Regions from separate parts of the Streptomyces tsukubensis genome, predicted to be linked through region 3. Evidence: riboswitches for the same ligand, from Rfam matches in the RefSeq annotation. Region 3 holds a riboswitch; each other region holds the start of a gene.
The links. Region 3 has a riboswitch for cyclic di-AMP ahead of B7R87_RS25685 (M23 family metallopeptidase). Riboswitches for the same ligand answer to the same signal wherever they lie in the genome.
Positions count from the first base shown of each region.

Region 1 (4,679 bases), 830 kb from region 3:
CGACTACGCGGTGGGCGCGTCCGAAGTGCGGGGCATCATCGACGACTACACCCGTACCGAGGACTTCGGGCGGGCCGAGGTCGGTTTCGCCATGGACGGTACGGAGTCCCGGCGGCGCCATCTGCTCCAGTCGCTGCTCCAGGCCAGGGGGCTGGCGGCGGAGGAGTACCGGGACCGTTTCGGCAGCGCGCCCGAGGACGACTTCGGCCCGGAGCTGGCGCGGTTCGCCGCGCTGGGCTGGCTGGACCGGGACGCGCCCGCCGGTCTCCTCCGGCTCGGCCCCGAGGGGCTCGCGCACTCGGACGCGCTGGGTCCCGAGCTGTTCTCTCCCGCCGTGCGTGCCGGGATGGCCGCCTACGAGCCGAAGTGAGGGCGGCGCCGTGGATCTGACGATGCTCTACCGGGGGCCGCTGGCCTCCTGCGACTACGACTGTCCCTACTGCCCGTTCGCCAAGCGGCGGGACAGTCCGGAGACCCTGCGCGCCGACCGCGCCGCGCTGGAACGATTCTGCGGATGGGTGGCCGACCAGCCGACGGCGCCCGCCGGGGGCCGTTTCTCGGTGCTCTTCACCCCCTGGGGCGAAGCTCTGGTCCGCTCCTGGTACCGGCGGGCCCTGGTGGAGCTGTCCGGACTGCCCCAGGTCGGGCGGGTGGCCGTGCAGACCAACCTGAGCTGCCGCACCGGCTGGCTGGCCGACGCCGATCCGGAGAAGGTGGCGCTCTGGTGCACGTACCATCCGGGTCAGACGCCGTACGACCGCTTCCTCGGCAAGACCCGGGAGCTGGCCGCCCTGGGGATCCGCTTCAGCGTCGGGATCGTCGGTCTGCCTGAGCACCGCGAGCCCGCGCTGCGGCTCCGCGCCGAACTGCCGGAACACGTCTACCTCTGGGTGAACGCGGCCGAGGGGCACACCTACACCGATGCCGAGGCCGCCGGATGGGCCGCGATCGACCCGCTGTTCGCGTACAGCCGCCATCCGCACGCTTCGGCCGGGCTGCCGTGCCGTACGGGAGAGTCGGTGGTCTCGGTTGACGGCGACGGGACGGTCCGCCGCTGCCATTTCGTCCCCGCCCCGCTGGGCAACCTCTACGACGGCTCCTACCGCGCTGCGCTGCGGCCGCGGGCCTGTCCGCTGGCGGTCTGCGACTGCCACATCGGGTACGTCCACCTCGAATCCCTGCCGCTGTACGACGTCTTCGCGGGCGGGGTGCTGGAGCGCATACCGGCTCCGGGGGTGCTCCCTTCCGGCGGCCCGGCCGGTCCCTGACCGCCGGAAGGGGTCACAGCGGCAGCAGATCGGGCCGCTTGGCCTCCACGTGGTCGCCGGAGCTCTCGCCTCGCAGCCGCCGTCCGATCCACGGCCCGAGGTACTCCCGCGCCCACTGGATGTCGTCGCGCCGGACTTCGAGGGTGCCCCGCACCGGTACGGGCGGCCACGCCCGGTCCGGGTCGGCGGACACCTCCAGGCCGAGGACCTGGGCGGCCCGCAGCGCGACCCGGGTGTGCCCTTCCGGCGACAGGTGCAGCCGGTCGGGGTCCCAGGCCCTGCGGTCCTGTACGGACCGGAGCGACCACAGGTCGAGCACCGGGCAGTCGTAGCGGTCGGCGATGGCCCGGACATGGGCCGTGTACGTGGCGATCCTGCCGCGCAGATGGCGCAGGACGGGCACGTTCCGGGTGTCGAACCCGGTGGTCACCATGACCGTGCCGACGGCGCCGGTCAGTTCGGCGACGGCACGTTCGAAACGCTCCGCCACATCGTCGGGGTCGGTGCCGGGACGGATGATGTCGTTGCCCCCGGCGCAGAACGACACCAGGTCCGGGGCGAGTTCCTTCGCCCTGGGGACCTGCTCCTCCACGATCTGGTCGAGAAGTCTGCCGCGTACGGCGAGATTGGCGTACCGGAAGGTGTGTTCCGGTCTGCGGTCGGCGAGCAGTCCCGCGAAGCGGTCCGCCCAGCCGAGGTAGGTCCCCCCGGGCCCCGGGTCCCCCACGCCCTCGGTGAAACTGTCCCCGATCGCCGCGTACGACCCGATTCCGGACTGGTCATAAGTTCTCGAATCGTCTCCCACGGAGGCCATCCTCTCTCCGCGGATGTGACCTACGCGACCGTAGGGAGGGGTTGACGGGCCGTGATCTATCCCACCGTGATCACCCGGGGTGGTGGGAATACGGGGAATCCCCCGCGACACGGGGTGTCGCGGGGGATTCGCCGGGCGCCGGGGCGGCGGGGCCCAGGGCCGGAGCTGCGGCGTCTCAGAGGGAGACGCCGTGGCCGCGGAGATGGGCGACCGGGTCGATGTCGGAGCCGTAGGCCGGTCCGGTGCGGACCTCCAGGTGCAGGTGCGGGCCGCTGGAGTTGCCGGTCGAGCCGGAGAGGCCGATCTGCTGTCCGCCGTCGACGGACTGGCCCGCCGAGACGGAGAGGGAGGAGAGGTGGGCGTACTGGGAGTAGGTGCCGTCGGTGTGCTGGACGACGACCTCGTTGCCGTACGCGCCGGCCCAGCCCGCGGAGACGACCGTGCCGGGGCCGATGGACCGGACGGAGGTGCCCGTCGGGACCGCGAAGTCGACACCGGTGTGGTAGCCGCTGGACCACATGGCACCGGAGGCCCGGTACGGGGTGCTGACCTGGGCACCGGCGAGCGGGGCGGCCCAGGAGCCGGAGGCGGCCTCGGGGGCGGGCTCCGGCGCGGGCGCCGGGGCGGTCTCCTGCCGCGCCGGGGCGGCGGGCTCGGCGGCGGCCGGGGCGGGGGCGGCGGGACGGGCACCGTCGCGCGAGGCCCGCTCACCCTTCTCAACCGTCTGCGCGGGCTCGGCCGCCTCGGCCTTCTTGGCGGCCGGGGCCTCGGGGGCGCGCTCGGCGCCCTTGCCGTCGAGCACCAGCTTCAGACCCGGGTGGATCAGGGACGGGTCGTCGCCGACCGCGGCGCGGTTGTCGGCGTACAGCGCCTGCCAGCCGCCCTCGACGTCCCGCTCGGAGGCGATCTTGGACAGATGGTCCCCGGCGACCACGATGTACGTGGCTGATCCGGCGGACTTCTCGGCAGCGGCGGCGGGGGCGGCCGCCGGGGCGACGGCGGCGGTCGGGGCGGCGGGGGCGGCCTGTTCGGCGGCATGGGCGCCGGTGGCCCCGATCAGGGGCAGGGCGATGGCGGCACCGCCGGTACCGGCAGCGACGATTCCACGAGTGATGACCGTCGACTTGGGACGGCGGTGCTTACCCTTTCCGGGCATGGCGCGTTTCCTCTCCGGCGCCTGCGAGGTGAGCTGTCGGGTTCGGGCGGGAGGTGCCCGGTCGCGCACGGCGCGACTTCACCCCGAGCCGGACGGTTTCCCGTCCGGCGGACTACCTGGGTCCCCCGCTCCTGCCACGTGCTTCGGGTGAAGGGTTCCGGACGGCGGCAGGATTCGGCGGTCCGACCGGAGTGCGGTGACCGTAGACCGGCCATAAGAGCAGGAACAAGCCACTCACCCGGCGACGGGCGGAGCCGATCTTGAGGACGGGCCGACCGCGGTGACCCTCCGTGGGCGTCACCCCGTCAACTCCCGCCGGGCGTCCGTATGCCCCTCCCGGGCCACCGCCACACACCGTCACGATTGTGATCCTGCTCATGAGCCGCTCCCCATCTCCCAACGAGACAGGGCATGTTCCAACGAAGAGACCATGACGGACATAGGGGACAGAAGCTGTTCATTCGACAGTCGGTGGCACGTCCGGGCGCCGAGCGCCCACCATGCATTCACCGTGCAGTTCATGACCATCCGATGGAATGATTGCCTGAGGAATCAATGTCGTATCGTCAAGGTCATGCCACCGTCGGCGACCGGCGCCGACGGCCGTGACTGCCCAGGGAGCCGTTGTGACGCAGCAGGTGCCGCAGGTCCCGTCGACCGAGCCGGAGCTGGCCGGGATCCGCAACTTCCGCGACGTCGGCGGACTGCCGTCGACCGACGGCCGTGCAGTGCGCTTCGGACGGCTCTACCGCAGCGGCCATCTGGCCCATGCCACCGCGAGCGACGCCGCTTTTCTCGCCGGTCTCGGACTGCACACGGTCTTCGACTTCCGCAATGCCGCCGATATCCGCATCGAGGGCCCGGACGTGACCCTGCCCGGGGTCCGGAATCTCAACCTCCCGCTGAGCGACCCGGCGGACGGCGCCGAGTTCTGGCAGGTGGTGCGGCGGGGTGATCTGTCACAGCTGCGGTCCCTGCTGGCAGACGGCCGGGCGGCGCAGCGGATGGTGGACGCGTACCGGACGATCATCACCGGGCGGACGGCCGAGCACAGCCGGGTGCTGCACGCGCTGGCCGAGGACAGCGTCCCCGCGCTGATGCACTGCGCGGCGGGCAAGGACCGGGCGGGGCTGTCGGTCGCGGTGACCCTGCTCGCGGTGGGTGTGGAGCGGGAGGCCGTCGAGGCGGACTATCTCAAGTCGAACGACCCGCACCGGCGCTACCGGGTGCGCCGGGCGGAGGACGCCCCGGAGGGCATGTCGCCGGAGGTGATGGAGCTGCTGAGCCCGCTGTTCGACGCCCGCGCGGCGTATCTGCACGCGGCCTTCGACGCCGTCGACTCGGTATGGGGCGGTACGCCGCGCTATCTCTCCGAGGGGCTCGGCCTCTCTTCCGCGACCCGGGAGCGGCTGCGGGAGAGGCTGCTCGGCACGGACTGAGC
Region 1 is NZ_CP020700.1:7,016,441-7,021,119, reverse strand. It holds gene B7R87_RS29210 (STM4012 family radical SAM protein) at 1-370, shown strand, start outside; gene B7R87_RS29205 (STM4011 family radical SAM protein) at 381-1,268, shown strand; gene B7R87_RS29200 (SGNH/GDSL hydrolase family protein) at 1,282-2,082, opposite strand; gene B7R87_RS29195 (M23 family metallopeptidase) at 2,258-3,238, opposite strand; cyclic di-AMP (ydaO/yuaA leader) riboswitch at 3,244-3,395, opposite strand; gene B7R87_RS29190 (tyrosine-protein phosphatase) at 3,865-4,677, shown strand.
Region 1: it holds a riboswitch for cyclic di-AMP, as region 3 does, so the genes downstream of both, B7R87_RS29195 (M23 family metallopeptidase) here and B7R87_RS25685 (M23 family metallopeptidase) in region 3, are expected to answer to the same signal.

Region 2 (4,679 bases), 2.5 Mb from region 3:
GACGCCTGGCGTGCGAGCAGCCGGCGGTGGCAGCAGCTCGGCGAGGACGAGCGGCGGGCGCATCTGCTGGACCACGAGACGATCGCCCGCGACTACGCCCGGGCCCTCAAGGACGGCGCCGCGCCCGGTGACGAGACCGTCCAGGCGATCACCCGGCGGATGTACGCCTGGCAGTCGCTGCTGGCCCCGCCGTCGAAGTCCCACTTCACGGGGCTCGGCGAGATGTTCGCCGCGGACCCGCGCTTCGGCGACAACTACGACAAGTACGGGGTGGGTACGGCGGCCTTCGTCCGGGACGCGATGCGGGTGTACGCGGAGCGTCACCTCACCGACTGACCGGCCGGAAAACGGGGCTTCCGGCGGGGGTGGAAGGACCTCCCGGCGAGGTCGCGGGGGAAGTCGCGGGGGAACTCGTGGGGAAGTGGTCACCAGAGGTGCTCCGGATGGCGTAAGGTTGTGTTTACCGACGCGGGGTGGAGCAGCTCGGTAGCTCGCTGGGCTCATAACCCAGAGGTCGCAGGTTCAAATCCTGTCCCCGCTACTGAAGACACGGCCCGGTGCTCTCGTTCTACGAGAGCACCGGGCTGTTGTCGTATTCCGTGAGGGGCTCGCGGTCTCCGGAGGCCGGGCAGGGGCCCGGGGGGTCACCCGGCCGGTCCAGCGCGGCTCGCCCCGTGCACCCGCCGCCGTGAGGCTGGGAGGGGAGGAGAGCACCTGTGGCGGAGCAGACACAGCGGAACGGATACGGCGGTGCCCGGCGCTTCGCCCGGATGCTGCCGTCGCTGATGATCGTCTTCGGGGTGGTGTACGACCTCACGACCCCCGCGAAGTTCACCGCCGTGCCCATGTTCACGGCCGCCCCGCTGATCGCGGCCCCCTTCTTCTCCTTCGCCGTCACGCTGGCGACGGGCGCCTTCGCCGTCCTGACCGAGCTGGGTCTGGACATCTACAACCGCTCCCTCGGCCAGACCCAGGCCTATACCGAGCTGAGTACGGTCGTCACCGTCTCCGCCCTGGCGCTCTTCATCAACCGGGTCATCACCCGCAGCAACCAGAAACTGGCCTCGGCCCGGGTGATCGCCGAGGCCGCGCAGCGGGCCGTGCTGCCCACGCCCGCCGAGGAGATCGGCGGGCTGCGGATCGCCGCACGGTACGAGGCGGCCCTCGCCGACGCCTTCATCGGCGGCGACCTCTTCGCCGTACAGGACACTCCGCACGGTGTACGGCTGGTGGTCGGGGACGTCCGGGGCAAGGGTCTGGGGGCCGTGGAGGCCGTGGCCATCCTGATCGGGGCCTTCCGGGAGGCGGCCGAGCGGGAGGCCACGCTGGAGTGCGTCGCCGACCGGCTGGAGCAGGCGCTCGTCCGGGAGGCGCTACGGCGCGGAGCGGGCGATCTCGACGATTTCGAGGGGTTCGCGACCGCCGTGTTCGCGGAGATCCCGCGTGGCTTCGGGGCCGTACGCCTGCTGAACCGGGGGCACCCCGAGCCGCTGCTGCTCCACGCCGACGGGCGGCTGCGCACCCTGCCGCCCGACGAGGCGGCGCTGCCGCTGGGCATGAAGGAGCTGGGGAACTGGCCGGGGCGGGCCGAATCGCATCCGATGCCCGACGGGTCGACCCTGCTGCTCTACACGGACGGGCTCTCGGAGGCGCGGAACGCGGCCGGGGTGTTCTACGACCCGGAGGAGCAGCTCGACGGGCGGTCGTTCCCGGGGCCGGGGGAGCTGCTGGACGCGCTGGTGGACGACGTACGACGGCATACGGGCGGCGGATCGACGGACGATATGGCGCTGCTCGCGGTCACCCGCCCGGCTGGAGGCAGTGGTCCGGGTGGTCCCGTCGGGACCGCTGAGGTCAACGGGGCCGGGGCGGGGGGCCGGCCGTCGGAACAGCCGCCTCTCCGGGCCGATGGATAAAGAGTTGACCAACGATTGGCCAAGTGCTGGGGGCTATGTGCCATTGCACTGCCGTTTTCTGCACGGTGCGTGATCGAACCATCGCTGTCGCCATAACATCTGACGAACCATCAGGGGTGTGGAGGGGGCGGAGAGGCCCTGAACAGGTCTCAGGGGCGGGTAACTCGCCCGATTTGGAAGCCTTCTGTCCCAGTTGGTTCGCCGTCCGGGTTTAACGATCATCAGGAACACTTGGAAAACATTCCCCGTGTCTATTAACGTTCGATAACGCAGCGCGGTCGTCCCAGTCGCCGTCAGGGTGGCTCCGTGCTCATGCGCCGAATCCCGCAAGGGAACCGGGGAACCACTTCTTGGGGTGAATCGGATGCCTCCGCAGCCTGCGGAGACTCCGTAGGAGACCTTCCTGCTCCGAACCCGTCAGCTAACCCGGTAGGCGAGAAGGAAGGAAAGGAGTACGCCTCAGTGGCGTCCAACAGTCCTGCCCCGCAAGCCCCCGCCGGGCCCGGGTACATGAGCAACGGCACCCGCTTCGGCGAAGACGGTGGTGCCGAGCCGTCCACCGGTGAGTGGAACCCCAGCGCGGAAACGCTTCTCCCGAACCGTGGCCGCCACCGCGTGCTGCGGCAGCAGCGCCGGGCCTTCGCCCGCAGCTCCACCGTCCTCGGTGTCGGTGTGATCGCCGCGGTCGGCGCGGGCGGCATCGCCACCGCGCAGGACAAGGCCCCCATCACCATCTCCCTCCCCGACGGGCTCGGCGGCACCGAGGACGGCGCGCCGAACGCCGGCCTCGCCACCATGGGCGACACCGTCACCGAGGCGGGCGAGCAGTCCAAGGCCGACGACAACGCGGGTGAGGCGCTGCGCTCCCGGATCCTCCAGCAGGCCGAGCAGCAGCAGGCGCAGGCCGAGGCGGAGCGCCGGGCCGTGGCCGAGAAGGCCGCCGCCGAAGCCGCCGCCGCGGATGCGCTGAAGGCGTCCGCCGACGCCAAGAAGAAGGCGGACGAGGCGAAGAAGAAGGCCGCCGAGGAAGCCAAGAAGAAGGCGGAGGCCGAGCGCCTCGCCAAGCTGGCGAAGAGCTTCGCGCTCCCCACCTCCTCGTACAACATCACCTCGACCTTCGGTTCGTCCGGCGGACTCTGGTCCTCCGGCCAGCACACCGGTCTGGACTTCGCCGCCCCGGCGGGCACCCCGGTCAAGGCCGTCGGCGCGGGCACCGTCAAGTCCGCCGGTTACGCGGGCTCGTACGGCTACCAGGTCGTCATCGAGCTGAACGACGGCACCGAGGTCATGTACGCCCACCTCTCGTCGATCAACGCCAACGTGGGCCAGAAGGTCGTCGCGGGCGATATGGTCGGACGGGTCGGCTCCACCGGCAACTCCACCGGCAACCACCTCCACCTGGAGGTCAAGACGCCCGGCGGTACGACCATCGACCCCGGCGCCTGGCTGCGCAGCAAGGGTCTGCGGCCCTGACGCCCGCGGGTTCCGGACCGGCCGGGCACCGGCCGGTCCGCAACCGGTGAATCGCGGGTTCCCGCCACCGGTGCATCCCGCCCGGCCCTGAAGCTCCCGCGGTCCCGGACTCCGGGATCCAGGGAGACCGCTGTCCAACGGACGGCGGGTCCTGGCCTTCACGACCACCGGCAGCTCTGACGCACCAACCCCCCGACGTCAGGGCTGCCGGTTCTTTTCCCCGGCCGTGCTCGTACCGGCCGGATCAGACGCGGTACGGGTTGTACCCCTCGTAGTCCCGGTACGGCGGCGGTACGGAGACCACACCGCTCGCCCTGGCCGCATAGGCCAGCGCCGGACCGGCCACCGGCTTCCGCAGCCACATATGGTGCAGCAACTCCTGCTCCCGCGCCGTGAAGTCCGGATCCGCCGTGCCGCGCTGCGCCCGGTCGCGCAGGAACGCCAGGGACGTCGCGAAGCGGACGTACTCCGCGACCGCGTGTGCCGCGGCCGGTCCATGGGTGCGCCGGGCGATGTTCCGGGCTTCGTTACGGGCCCGCATCGAGGCCAGCGCCGCCGGTTCGGCCGGTGCCAGCCAGCCGGCGGTGGCGTACGGCGGCAGGGCGGCCGAGATCGTCCGCAGCTCGCGCTGGCGGGACCAGATCGTCAGCCAGGTCAGCAGCGCGAAGACCGGGACCATGAACATTCCGTAGACCAGATAGAAGCCGATCGGGCCGAGGTACGACGCCGAGCCGTTCCACAGGGCGTGCATACCCATCGACAGCAGCAGCCCGAGCGTGGGGAAGGCGAACCTCCGGAACCGGTGGCGGCGTGCGGCCGACGCGGCGAGACCCAGACCGATACCGGTGAGCACGGTGAACAGCGGATGCGCGAACGGCGACATGACGATCCGTACGAAGAACGTCGCCGTCACCGAGACGAGGCCGGACTCGCCCGGCAGCCGGTCGCCGTCGAAGGCCGTACCGAGATAGAGGATGTTCTCGGTGAACGCGAAGCCGGTGGCGGTGAACCCGGCGACGACGATGCCGTCGACCAGACCGGTGAAGTGCCGGCGCCGGAAGAAGAAGAGCAGGAAGATCGCGGCGCCCTTCGCGGTCTCCTCGACGATCGGCGCGACCACCGTCGCGCCGAGGTTGTCCGCGTCGGTCGGGTCCGCGGTGCTGTTGGCGATCCACTGGATGGCGAAGGTGTTCGCCGTGATCGACATCAGGGCGGCGGCGAAGGCGCCCCAGGCGAAGGCGAACGCCAGATTGCGCCAGGGGCCCGGTTCGACCCGGTCCAGCCAGCGGA
Region 2 is NZ_CP020700.1:3,692,089-3,696,767, reverse strand. It holds gene B7R87_RS14780 (MerR family transcriptional regulator) at 1-336, shown strand, start outside; tRNA gene B7R87_RS14775 (tRNA-Met) at 468-541, shown strand; gene B7R87_RS14770 (PP2C family protein-serine/threonine phosphatase) at 717-1,916, shown strand; cyclic di-AMP (ydaO/yuaA leader) riboswitch at 2,222-2,367, shown strand; gene B7R87_RS14765 (M23 family metallopeptidase) at 2,379-3,389, shown strand; gene B7R87_RS14760 (PrsW family intramembrane metalloprotease) at 3,634-4,679, opposite strand, start outside.
Region 2: it holds a riboswitch for cyclic di-AMP, as region 3 does, so the genes downstream of both, B7R87_RS14765 (M23 family metallopeptidase) here and B7R87_RS25685 (M23 family metallopeptidase) in region 3, are expected to answer to the same signal.

Region 3 (4,679 bases):
CTCTCCGTCACCGCCGACGAGGTGCGCGAGATCGCCGCGGCGCGGCTGCGCCCCGACAACCGGGCGGTGCTGGTGTACGAACCGGTGCCCGGCACCGAGGGGGAGACGGACGGGGACGCCGAGGGCGCCGCCGCCGACCGCAACGACAACGACGCAGAAGAGGGGGCGGACCAGTGACCGACGCCACCGAGCCGCTGATCACGATGGACTTCCACCCCCGGCCCGCCTCCGGGGAGCCCACCCCGTGGGCCTTCCCGGCCCCCGACCGCGGAACGCTGCCCAACGGGCTGACCGTTCTGCGCTGTCACCGCCCCGGCCAGCAGGTCGTGGCCGTGGAGATCAACCTCGACGCCCCGCTCGGCGCCGAGCCCGACGGTCTGGACGGCATCGCCACCATCATGGCCCGGGCTCTGTCCGAGGGCACCGACAAGCGGTCCGCCGAGGAGTTCGCCGCCGAGCTGGAGCGCTGCGGCGCCACCCTCGACGCCCACGCCGACCACCCCGGTGTCCGGGTCTCCCTGGAGGTGCCGGTCTCCCGGCTGCCCAAGGCCCTCGGGCTGCTCGCCGAGGCGCTGCGCGCGCCCGCGTTCGACGACGGCGAGATCAAGCGGCTGGTACGGAACCGGCTGGACGAGATCCCGCACGAGACGGCCAACCCGGGCCGCCGCGCCGCCAAGGAGCTGTACCGCAGCCTCTTCCCGGCGTCGCTGCGGATGTCCCGCCCCCGGCAGGGGACGGAGGAGACGGTGGCCCGGATCGACTCCGCCGGGGTCCGGGCGTTCTACGAGGCCCATGTGCGGCCCGCGACCGCCACGGCGGTCGTCGTCGGCGACCTGACCGGTGTGGACCTCGACGCGCTGCTCGCGGAGACCCTCGGCACCTGGCAGGGCGACACGGTGGCGGCCCGTGCACAGCCGGAGATCACCGCCGACGACAGCGGCCGCGTGATCATCGTGGACCGGCCGGGCGCGGTGCAGACCCAGCTGCTCATCGGCCGGATCGGCGCCGACCGGCACGACCGGGTCTGGCCGGCCCAGGTGCTCGGCACGTACTGCCTCGGCGGCACCCTCACCTCCCGGCTCGACCGGGTGCTCCGCGAGGAGAAGGGGTACACCTACGGCGTCCGGGCCTTCGCGCAGGTGCTGTGCTCCGCCCCGGACGGTTCGGGCGCCGCGCTGCTGGGCATCAGCGGCTCGGTCGACACCCCCAACACCGGCCCGGCGCTGGAGGACCTCTGGCAGGTTCTGCGCACCCTCGCCGAGGGCGGACTGACGGACGCCGAGCGCGATGTCGCCGTACAGAACCTGGTCGGGGTCGCCCCGCTGCGGTACGAGACGGCGGCGTCGGTCGCGGGCACCCTCGCGGACCAGGTGGAGCAGCACCTTCCGGACGACTTCCAGGGGCAGTTGTACGCCCGTCTGGCACAGACCGGGACGGTCGAGGCCACCGCGGCGGTCGTCAGCGCGTTCCCCGTGGACCGGCTGGTGACCGTGCTCGTCGGTGACGCCTCCGAGATCGCCGGGCCCGTCCGGGCGCTGGGCATCGGGGAAGTGACGGTGGTGAAGGGCTGACGGACCGGCAGCCGTACGGGTGGGCCGGGCCGGTCGGTCCGGTGGCCCGGCGGCACGCGGTTCGGCAGTGCCGGTGGTACGGGCGGAGCCCCGGGCGTTGCGCGTTGGTGCGCCGCGCCCGGGGCTCCGCTCCGTCAGCTGTCCGTTTTGGTGGGAAGTTGACCGGCATGGGCTGTGGCATGAGCAACAAAGAAGCCCGTTTGTTTGGTGATCGACATGCCGCCCGCCTAGCGTCGATCCGGCTGTTCGCCTGCAGGCGCCGCAAACCGCGGCACGGACAGCCATCGCCGAGTCCCCGCCGGGCGCGAGCCCTGGGGAGCCGGGGACCCATGTCCCCACCGGGGTGAATCGGACCCTTCGCAGCCCGCGGAGGAGCCGTAGGAGACCTTCCTCTCTCCGAACCCGTCAGCTAACCCGGTAGGCGAGAAGGAAGGAAAGGACCAGCCTCTCCATGGCGTTTGCCCGAACCAGTGGGAAGCACCGTGGCCCGAGCCGGATGACGCGCCGCAGCGCGAGCATCGCCGGAGCCGCGACCCTCGCCACCACCGGCGTCATCGGCACCCTCGCCGCCCCCGCGTTCGCCTCCGACGGCGACGGCCGGGAGCAGAACGGCGACCCGGGCACCCTGAGCGCCGAGGACACGGGCACCCTTCAGATCCTCGCCGCCGAGCAGCCCGGCACCCTGCAGCCGCTCTCCGCGTCGGATTCGCTCTCCGGCCAGGTCGCCGACCAGGCCCACGCCCAGAAGCAGCAGGCCGTGGCCCGTGCGCAGGCGGAGGCGGAGGCCAAGCGCGAGGCCGAGGCGCGGGCCGAGGCCGAGCGGGAGGCCCGTGAGCGCGCCGCCCGTGACGCCGAGCGCAAGCGGCTGCTCAACACCTGGACGTCCCCCGTCGAGGGTTCGGACGTCACCACCTCCTACCGGGCCAACAGCGCGCTCTGGTCCTCCGGTACGCACACCGGCATCGACTTCCACGCCTCGACCGGGACGAAGATCGTGTCCGTGGGCGCGGGCACCGTCGTCGAGGCGGGCTGGGGCGGGGCCTACGGCTACAACGTCGTCATCGAGATGCGCGACGGCTCGTACACCCAGTACGCGCATCTGTCGTCGCTCTCCGTCTCCGCCGGGCAGACCGTGATGCCCGGCCAGCAGATCGGCCGCGCGGGCTCCACCGGGAACTCCACCGGGGCGCACCTCCACTTCGAGGTCCGCACCGGCGCGGAGTACGGCTCGGACGTCGACCCGGTCTCGTATCTGCGCGGAAAGGGCGTCAGGGTCTGACCTCCCGGGTCCGCCCGCCCCGCTTGTATCGGGCGTAGCCGCTCCTCGGCTTTCTCGCCTGTTTTCGCTCGTTTCGCAGTGCCCCGGCGCCCGGCGCCGGGGCACTGCGCGTTTCGGCCTGCCGTGTTTCCCGGTGGCCGGAAGATATCCACGGTTTATCGGGGGCTGTCGGAATTTCCGGGTGCCTGGCATAGAGTCGTTCGGTAAATGCGAGCGGCTGCATTCCGTCGCTTCGTCCGGATCACAGCGGAGGTACGGGTATGCGGGTTCCCGCGCAATCGGTCTGCAGGGCGATTCGCGACGACATCGTCTCCGGGGTCTTCCCGCGCGGCGGTCGGCTGGCGGAGGAACAGCTCGCCCGGCGGTACGGGGTCTCCCGGGTGCCGGTCCGGGAAGCGCTGCGGACCCTGGAGTCGGAGGGTTTTGTCACCACCCGGCGCCATGCGGGGGCGTGTGTCGCCGAACCCACCGAGCAGGAGGCCGCCGATCTGCTGGAGATCCGGGCGCTGCTGGAGCCGCTGGCGGCGGCCCGGGCCGCCCGGCACCGTACGGAGGCGCATCTCAAGGTGCTGCGCGGTCTGGTGCGGCTCGGGCAGGAGCGGGCGGCCCGGGGCCAGGTGGGAGAGTTGCGGTCGCTGGACGGCTGGTTCCACGAGACGCTCGCCCAGGCGTCCGCAGGCTCCGGGCTGATCGCGCTGCTGCTGCCGTTGCGCCGGAAGATCGCCTGGATGTACGCGGTGGAGCCGGCGGCCCGGCGGCCCGTGGAGTCGTGGGCCGAGCACGGGGCGATCGTGGACGCCGTGGGGCGGCGGGACCCGGAGCGGGCACGGGCGCTGGCGGTGCTGCACATGGAGCGGGCGGTTGATGCGTACCGGCTGCGCTTCGCGGAGCGGGAATCGGGGGGCCGTGACGCGGGGGCGGGCGCCGGATCGACCGCCGGGGCGGGCGCCGCGGTCCGCCGCTGACCCGGAGTCCGGCAACATTCCGTCAACACAACATGCGATCGCATTTAACACGGGCGCGGTAGAAAAGAGCGGGGGCTATTCTTTTCCCCGGGTCTTCGGTGTTCCAGGAGTGGTCCGACGGGATTTCCCGTACCGGATTCCCGGGTGGGATCGGCGTGGGGTTATTGGGGTTATTCAGGCTTTCCCGGGCGGCTTCGGGGGCAGGGTGATCACCTGCGCGGTGTGCAGCCCTGTGCGGTGTGCGGTTCTCGGTGTGCGGCGGGAAAAGGAACAGGCGCCGATCCCGGCCGGGGGATCGGCGCCTGAGTTCCGGGACCGCGGCGAGGCGCGGCCGGGCCATGCGGCGGAGTCGGCTCAGACCGTCTCCGGAAGCTCCTCAAGCCCTTCGGCGACGAGCTTCGCCAGCTTGTCCAGGGCGGCGTCCGCACCTTCGGCGTCGGAAGCGAGGACGATCTCCTCGCCACCCTGGGCACCCAGACCCAGCACGGCGAGCATGGAGGCCGCGTTGACCGGGGAGCCGTCGGCCTTGGCGATCGTCACCGGGACACCGGAAGCCGTGGCGGCCCGGACGAAGATGGAAGCGGGGCGGGCGTGCAGGCCCTCGGCCCAGCCGACGTTGACGCGGCGCTCAGCCATGGTGTTGCCCTTCACGTTCAGTGGTTGTCTAGACCAGTTCCCGGTCAGTGTCTCACGGCGCCCCCGGTGCTCGTGCCGCCTCGGGGACGGGCCCGTGCACCCCTAGATTGCCCCGCCCCGCCCCCCGTCGCGAGCCGTGACCGGACGGCTGCGTCCGGCGAACGCCGGGACGAGCCCGCCGTGCTCCGCGGGCGCGCCGTACGCTTTCTGCCATGCAGACCGAGCGGG
Region 3 is NZ_CP020700.1:6,182,227-6,186,905, forward strand. It holds gene B7R87_RS25675 (M16 family metallopeptidase) at 1-177, shown strand, start outside; gene B7R87_RS25680 (M16 family metallopeptidase) at 204-1,571, shown strand; cyclic di-AMP (ydaO/yuaA leader) riboswitch at 1,847-2,009, shown strand; gene B7R87_RS25685 (M23 family metallopeptidase) at 2,023-2,850, shown strand; gene B7R87_RS25690 (GntR family transcriptional regulator) at 3,111-3,815, shown strand; gene B7R87_RS25695 (HPr family phosphocarrier protein) at 4,170-4,451, opposite strand; gene B7R87_RS25700 (bifunctional GNAT family N-acetyltransferase/acetate--CoA ligase family protein) at 4,664-4,679, shown strand, end outside.

Region 4 (4,679 bases), 3.2 Mb from region 3:
GACCGCAGTTGGTGGCGACCGCCAGGTCGGCGATGGTGACGTCCTCGGTCTCGCCGGAGCGGTGGGACATCATGCACTTGAAGCCGTTGCGCTGGGCCAGCTCGACGGCGTCGAGGGTCTCGGTCAGGGAGCCGATCTGGTTGACCTTGACCAGGAGGGCGTTGGCGGAGCCCTCCTCGATACCGCGGCCGAGGCGCTCCGGGTTGGTGACGAAGAGGTCGTCGCCGACGATCTGGACCTTGGAGCCCAGCTTCTCGGTGAGCGCCTTCCAGCCCTCCCAGTCGTCCTCGAACAGCGGGTCCTCGATGGAGACCAGCGGGTAGGCGGCGACCAGCTCCTCGTAGTACGAGGTCAGCTCGGCGGCGGAGAGGCTCTTGCCCTCGAAGTGGTAGGCGCCGTCCTTGTAGAACTCGGAGGCGGCGACGTCGAGCGCCAGCGCGATGTCCTGGCCGGGGGTGTAGCCGGCCTCCTTGATGGCCTCCAGGATCAGGTCCAGGGCGGCACGGTTGGAGTCCAGGTTCGGGGCGAAGCCGCCCTCGTCGCCGAGACCGGTGGAGAGACCGCGGCCCTTCAGCACCTTCTTGAGGGTGTGGTAGACCTCGGTGCCCCAGCGCAGCGCCTCGGAGAAGGACTCCGCGCCGATCGGGGCGATCATGAACTCCTGGATGTCGACGTTGGAGTCCGCGTGGGAGCCGCCGTTGAGGATGTTCATCATCGGAACGGGCAGCAGGTGCGCGTTCGGGCCGCCGAGGTAGCGGAAGAGCGGCAGGTCGGAGGCCTCGGAGGCGGCGTGCGCCACGGCGAGGGAGACACCGAGGATGGCGTTGGCGCCCAGCGACGACTTGTCGGGGGTGGCGTCCAGGTCGAACATCGCCTGGTCGATCAGGCGCTGCTCGGTGGCGTCGTAGCCGACGAGCTCCGGGCCGATCTGCTCGATGACGGCGAGGACGGCCTTCTCCACGCCCTTGCCGAGGTAGCGGTTCGGGTCCCCGTCGCGGAGCTCCAGGGCCTCGAAGGCGCCGGTGGAGGCACCGGAGGGCACGGCGGCGCGGCCGGTGCTCCCGTCGTCGAGGCCGACCTCGACCTCGACCGTGGGGTTCCCCCGGGAGTCGAGGATTTCCCGGGCTACGACGACGTCGATGGACGGCACGAGCATCTCCTTCTGGGATGTGACGCGTGGGGTGCGGGTCTCTTGAGCCTTGCGCCAAGAGCCTAACCGGACGGGGGGCGCCGCCCCGCCGATGCCCGCCCCCTGGGACGAAAAAGAGTGCGAAGAACTGCGGTGGTGGGCAAAAGCCGCGTTCCTACCGATGGGTAACAGTTCTCAGCTGGGCATCTGCTCGCTCAGACGGGTGCACGGGGGCGGTTTTCCGGGGCCGTACGGAGCAGTCGGGGGCGGCAGACGGAACCCCGGACCGGCGCGTACGGGGGAAGCGCGCCGGCCCGGGGTGCGGGGGGTCGGACCCGTGGGGGGGGTGGACCGCAGGGGGGAGCCGCGGTCCGGGGTCCGGGAGGGGGCAGGTCCGGTGAGGGACCGGCCCGGGGGTGCGGTTCGTTGGGGAGCCGCAGGTCCGTCAGCCGAGGTGGAGCTGCTGGCCCGGGAAGATGACGTCGGCGTCGTCGACGGTGTCCTTGTTCAGCTCGAACAGCTTCTGCCAGCCGCCCTCGACCTGCTCGGCCTCGGCGATCTTGCTGAGCGTGTCGCCGGACTTGACCTCGTACTCGCCGTCGCCCTTCTCGAAGCCCTTGGCCGGAGCCGCGGACTTCGCCGGAGCCGGGGCCTGGGCGCGCTCGGAGCGGGTGGTCGGAACCTCGGCGCGCTCCTGCTTCGGCTGGGCGGGCTGGGCCTGCTGCTTCGGCTGCTCCTGCTTGGGCTGGGCCGGGGCCTGCTCGGCGGCGGCACCGCCGTACGGGGTGTTCGAGAGGCCGACACCGCACTTCGGCCAGGCGCCCTTGCCCTGGCCCGCCAGGGTCTTCTCGGCGATTTCGATCTGCTGCGCCTTGGTGGCGAGGTGCGCATTGGGGGCGTACTTGGTGCCACCGAAGGCGGCCCAGGTGGAGCTGGAGAACTGGACGCCGCCGTAGTAGCCGTTGCCCGTGTTGATGGACCAGTTGCCGCCGGACTCGCACTGGGCGACCTTGTCCCACTCGGCGGCGGTGGCGGCGGAGGCCGAGGTGGCGCCCATGATCGGGGCGGCGACGGCGACGGTGGTGATGCCTGCGAAGGCGGCGAAGCGGGCGGCCTTGGACGGGCGGCGGTGCTTGCCCTTGCTGGAAAACAGCATGGAGGTTCTCCTCACCGACGCCTACGAGGTGAGCTGTCGGGTTCGGGCGCAGTGAGTTGCCCGGCCGTACGACCTGCGTCGTACGGCTTCACCCCAAGCCGGTCGTCCACCGCCCTCACGGGCTTTCGGACGGGACCGGCACAAACCTGGGTCCCCCGCTCCTGCCTTCGGCGCTTTCGCGACGACAGTTCCCCCCGACCGACGGCAGGATTCGGCGTGACGGTCAGTGGTGCCCGCTTTGGCGAGCGGTCCAGACCGTAGTCACAGGCGTCCCGCTTCTTCAACGACGGAACATCGTGGGCAAATCGCCCATCCCACCCCTCCGGAAACTCGCGTTTTCGCAGGTGGCGTGCGGAATGCGGGATTCCGGAAGAGTGGGGACCACGGCCGGACCGAAGAGACTCATGTCTCACTTACACAGAAAGGGACATATCCCAGCAAAATAGGGCGTCAATTTCGATGCTCCGGAGGCTACTTCGCCTGGAGATCAAGGCTCTGGCCAGGGAGGATCAGATCGGGATCAGCTCCGACCAGCTCCTGGTTGGCCTCATAGAGCGCCGGCCAGCCCCCGGGGACCTTCTTCTCTTCCGCGATGGACCAGAGGTTGTCGCCGGAGCGGACCGTGTACGTACCGGAGGGCTGCCCGGCTTCGCCCGTACCGTCCGTGGTGTCGGTCTTGGCCGGAGTGCCCGTACCGCCCTGATCGCCCTGGTTCAGGGCATCGGAACGGGCATCGGTCTCGGACCGGGAGGTCCGGTCGGGGCCGGAGGCGCGGGACGGGTCGGCGGTTTCGGCGGGCGGGGTGCCGGTGCCCTCGGGGGTGCCGGTGCCGGTCGCGCCCGAGGGGGTCTCCTTGGCGGTCTCCTCCGCGGCGGGTGCGCCGCGGTGCTTGCCGACGCCCTCGGCGGGCTTGGCCGCCGTCTCCTTCTTCTCCGCCTTTCCGGCGGAGGGGGAAGGGGACGCGGCGGCGTCCGGCGCCTTCTCCCCCGCCTTGCGCGGCTCCGCCGGGAGGTCGCCCGCCTTCGCCTTGTCCGCCGGGCGTCCGGCGGCCGGACCGCTGGGCACCGGATCGGCGCCGCCCGGGCCGGTCGCGGTGCCCGCGGCACCGCCGAGGCCCGACGCGATCCCGCAGGACGGCCACGCCTTGGGCCCCTCCGCGGCGAGCACCTTCTCCGCCACGGCTATCTGCTGGGAGCGGCTGGCCAGATCCGGCCGGTCGGCGTACTCCCGGCCGCCGTAGGTGTTCCAGGTCTCCTGGGAGAGCTGGAGCCCGCCGTAGTAGCCGTTGAGGTTGTTCACGGTCCACTGCCCGGCGCTCTCGCACTCCGCGACACGGTCCCAGGTTGCGGAGTCGGCGGCGGACGCCGAGGTGGCGCCGAGGAGCGGGATCGCAATCGCGGACCCCGTCACCCCCGCTGCGACGACCAGGGCCGGGGCCTGGCGAGGACGGCGATGTCGACCATTCCCGGAGAGCATGCGGTGCTGCCTTTCGCGTGACGGCTGAGACGGGGGTGAACGTAGCCGCACTCGAACGTCTGTCACAAGTCGATGCAGCGGAGATCACGCGCACATCACGAATATGACGGGCCGTCAATTTCAGCGGGCGTGAACTCCACCGGAAGGGTGCGCAGTCCACGCATGATCAGGCCGCCGCGCCAGCGCAAATCGTGATGATCCACCGCCAGTCGCAGGTCGGGAAGGCGGCGCAACAGGGTGGCGATCGCGGTCTGTCCCTCCAGCCGGGCGAGCGGCGCACCCAGGCAGTAGTGGATGCCGTGCCCGTAGCCGAGGTGCTGATTGTCACGCCGCGCAAGGTCCAGAACGTCCGGCCGGCCGAACCGCTCCGGGTCCCGGTCGGCCGCCGCCAGCACCACGAGCACCGGATCGCCCGCGGCCACCTCCTGACCGCCGATGGTCAGCGCTTCGGTGGCGTACCGCCAGGTCGCCATCTCCACCGGGCCGTCGTAGCGCAGCAGCTCCTCCACGGCCGTCACCAGCAGCGAGGTCTCCCCCGCGGCGAGCGACTCCTGGAGCCGGGCGTGCTGCACCGGATGGCACATCAGGGCATAGAGCCCGTTCCCCACCAGGTTGATGGTCGTTTCGAAGCCCGCGAACAGGAGGACGAAGCACATGGCGACGACCTCGTTCTCGGTGAGGTGCTCGCCGTGGTCGCTGGCCCGGATCAGACCGGAGATCAGATCGTCCGTGTCCTCGTCGCCGAGGTTCTCCCGCTTGCGGTGGATCAGCTCGGCGAGATAGCCCCGGATCCGCTTCACCGCCCGGGCCACGCCGCCGCGCGGTCCCCCGCCGTGACGGATCATCATGCCCGCCCAGTCCCGCAGATCGTCCTGGTCCTCCGGGGGCACGCCCAGCAGATCGCAGATCGCGTAGATG
Region 4 is NZ_CP020700.1:3,009,855-3,014,533, forward strand. It holds gene eno (phosphopyruvate hydratase) at 1-1,156, opposite strand, end outside; gene B7R87_RS11605 (transglycosylase family protein) at 1,575-2,285, opposite strand; cyclic di-AMP (ydaO/yuaA leader) riboswitch at 2,289-2,468, opposite strand; gene B7R87_RS11610 (LysM peptidoglycan-binding domain-containing protein) at 2,757-3,761, opposite strand; gene B7R87_RS11615 (cytochrome P450 family protein) at 3,857-4,679, opposite strand, start outside.
Region 4: it holds a riboswitch for cyclic di-AMP, as region 3 does, so the genes downstream of both, B7R87_RS11605 (transglycosylase family protein) here and B7R87_RS25685 (M23 family metallopeptidase) in region 3, are expected to answer to the same signal.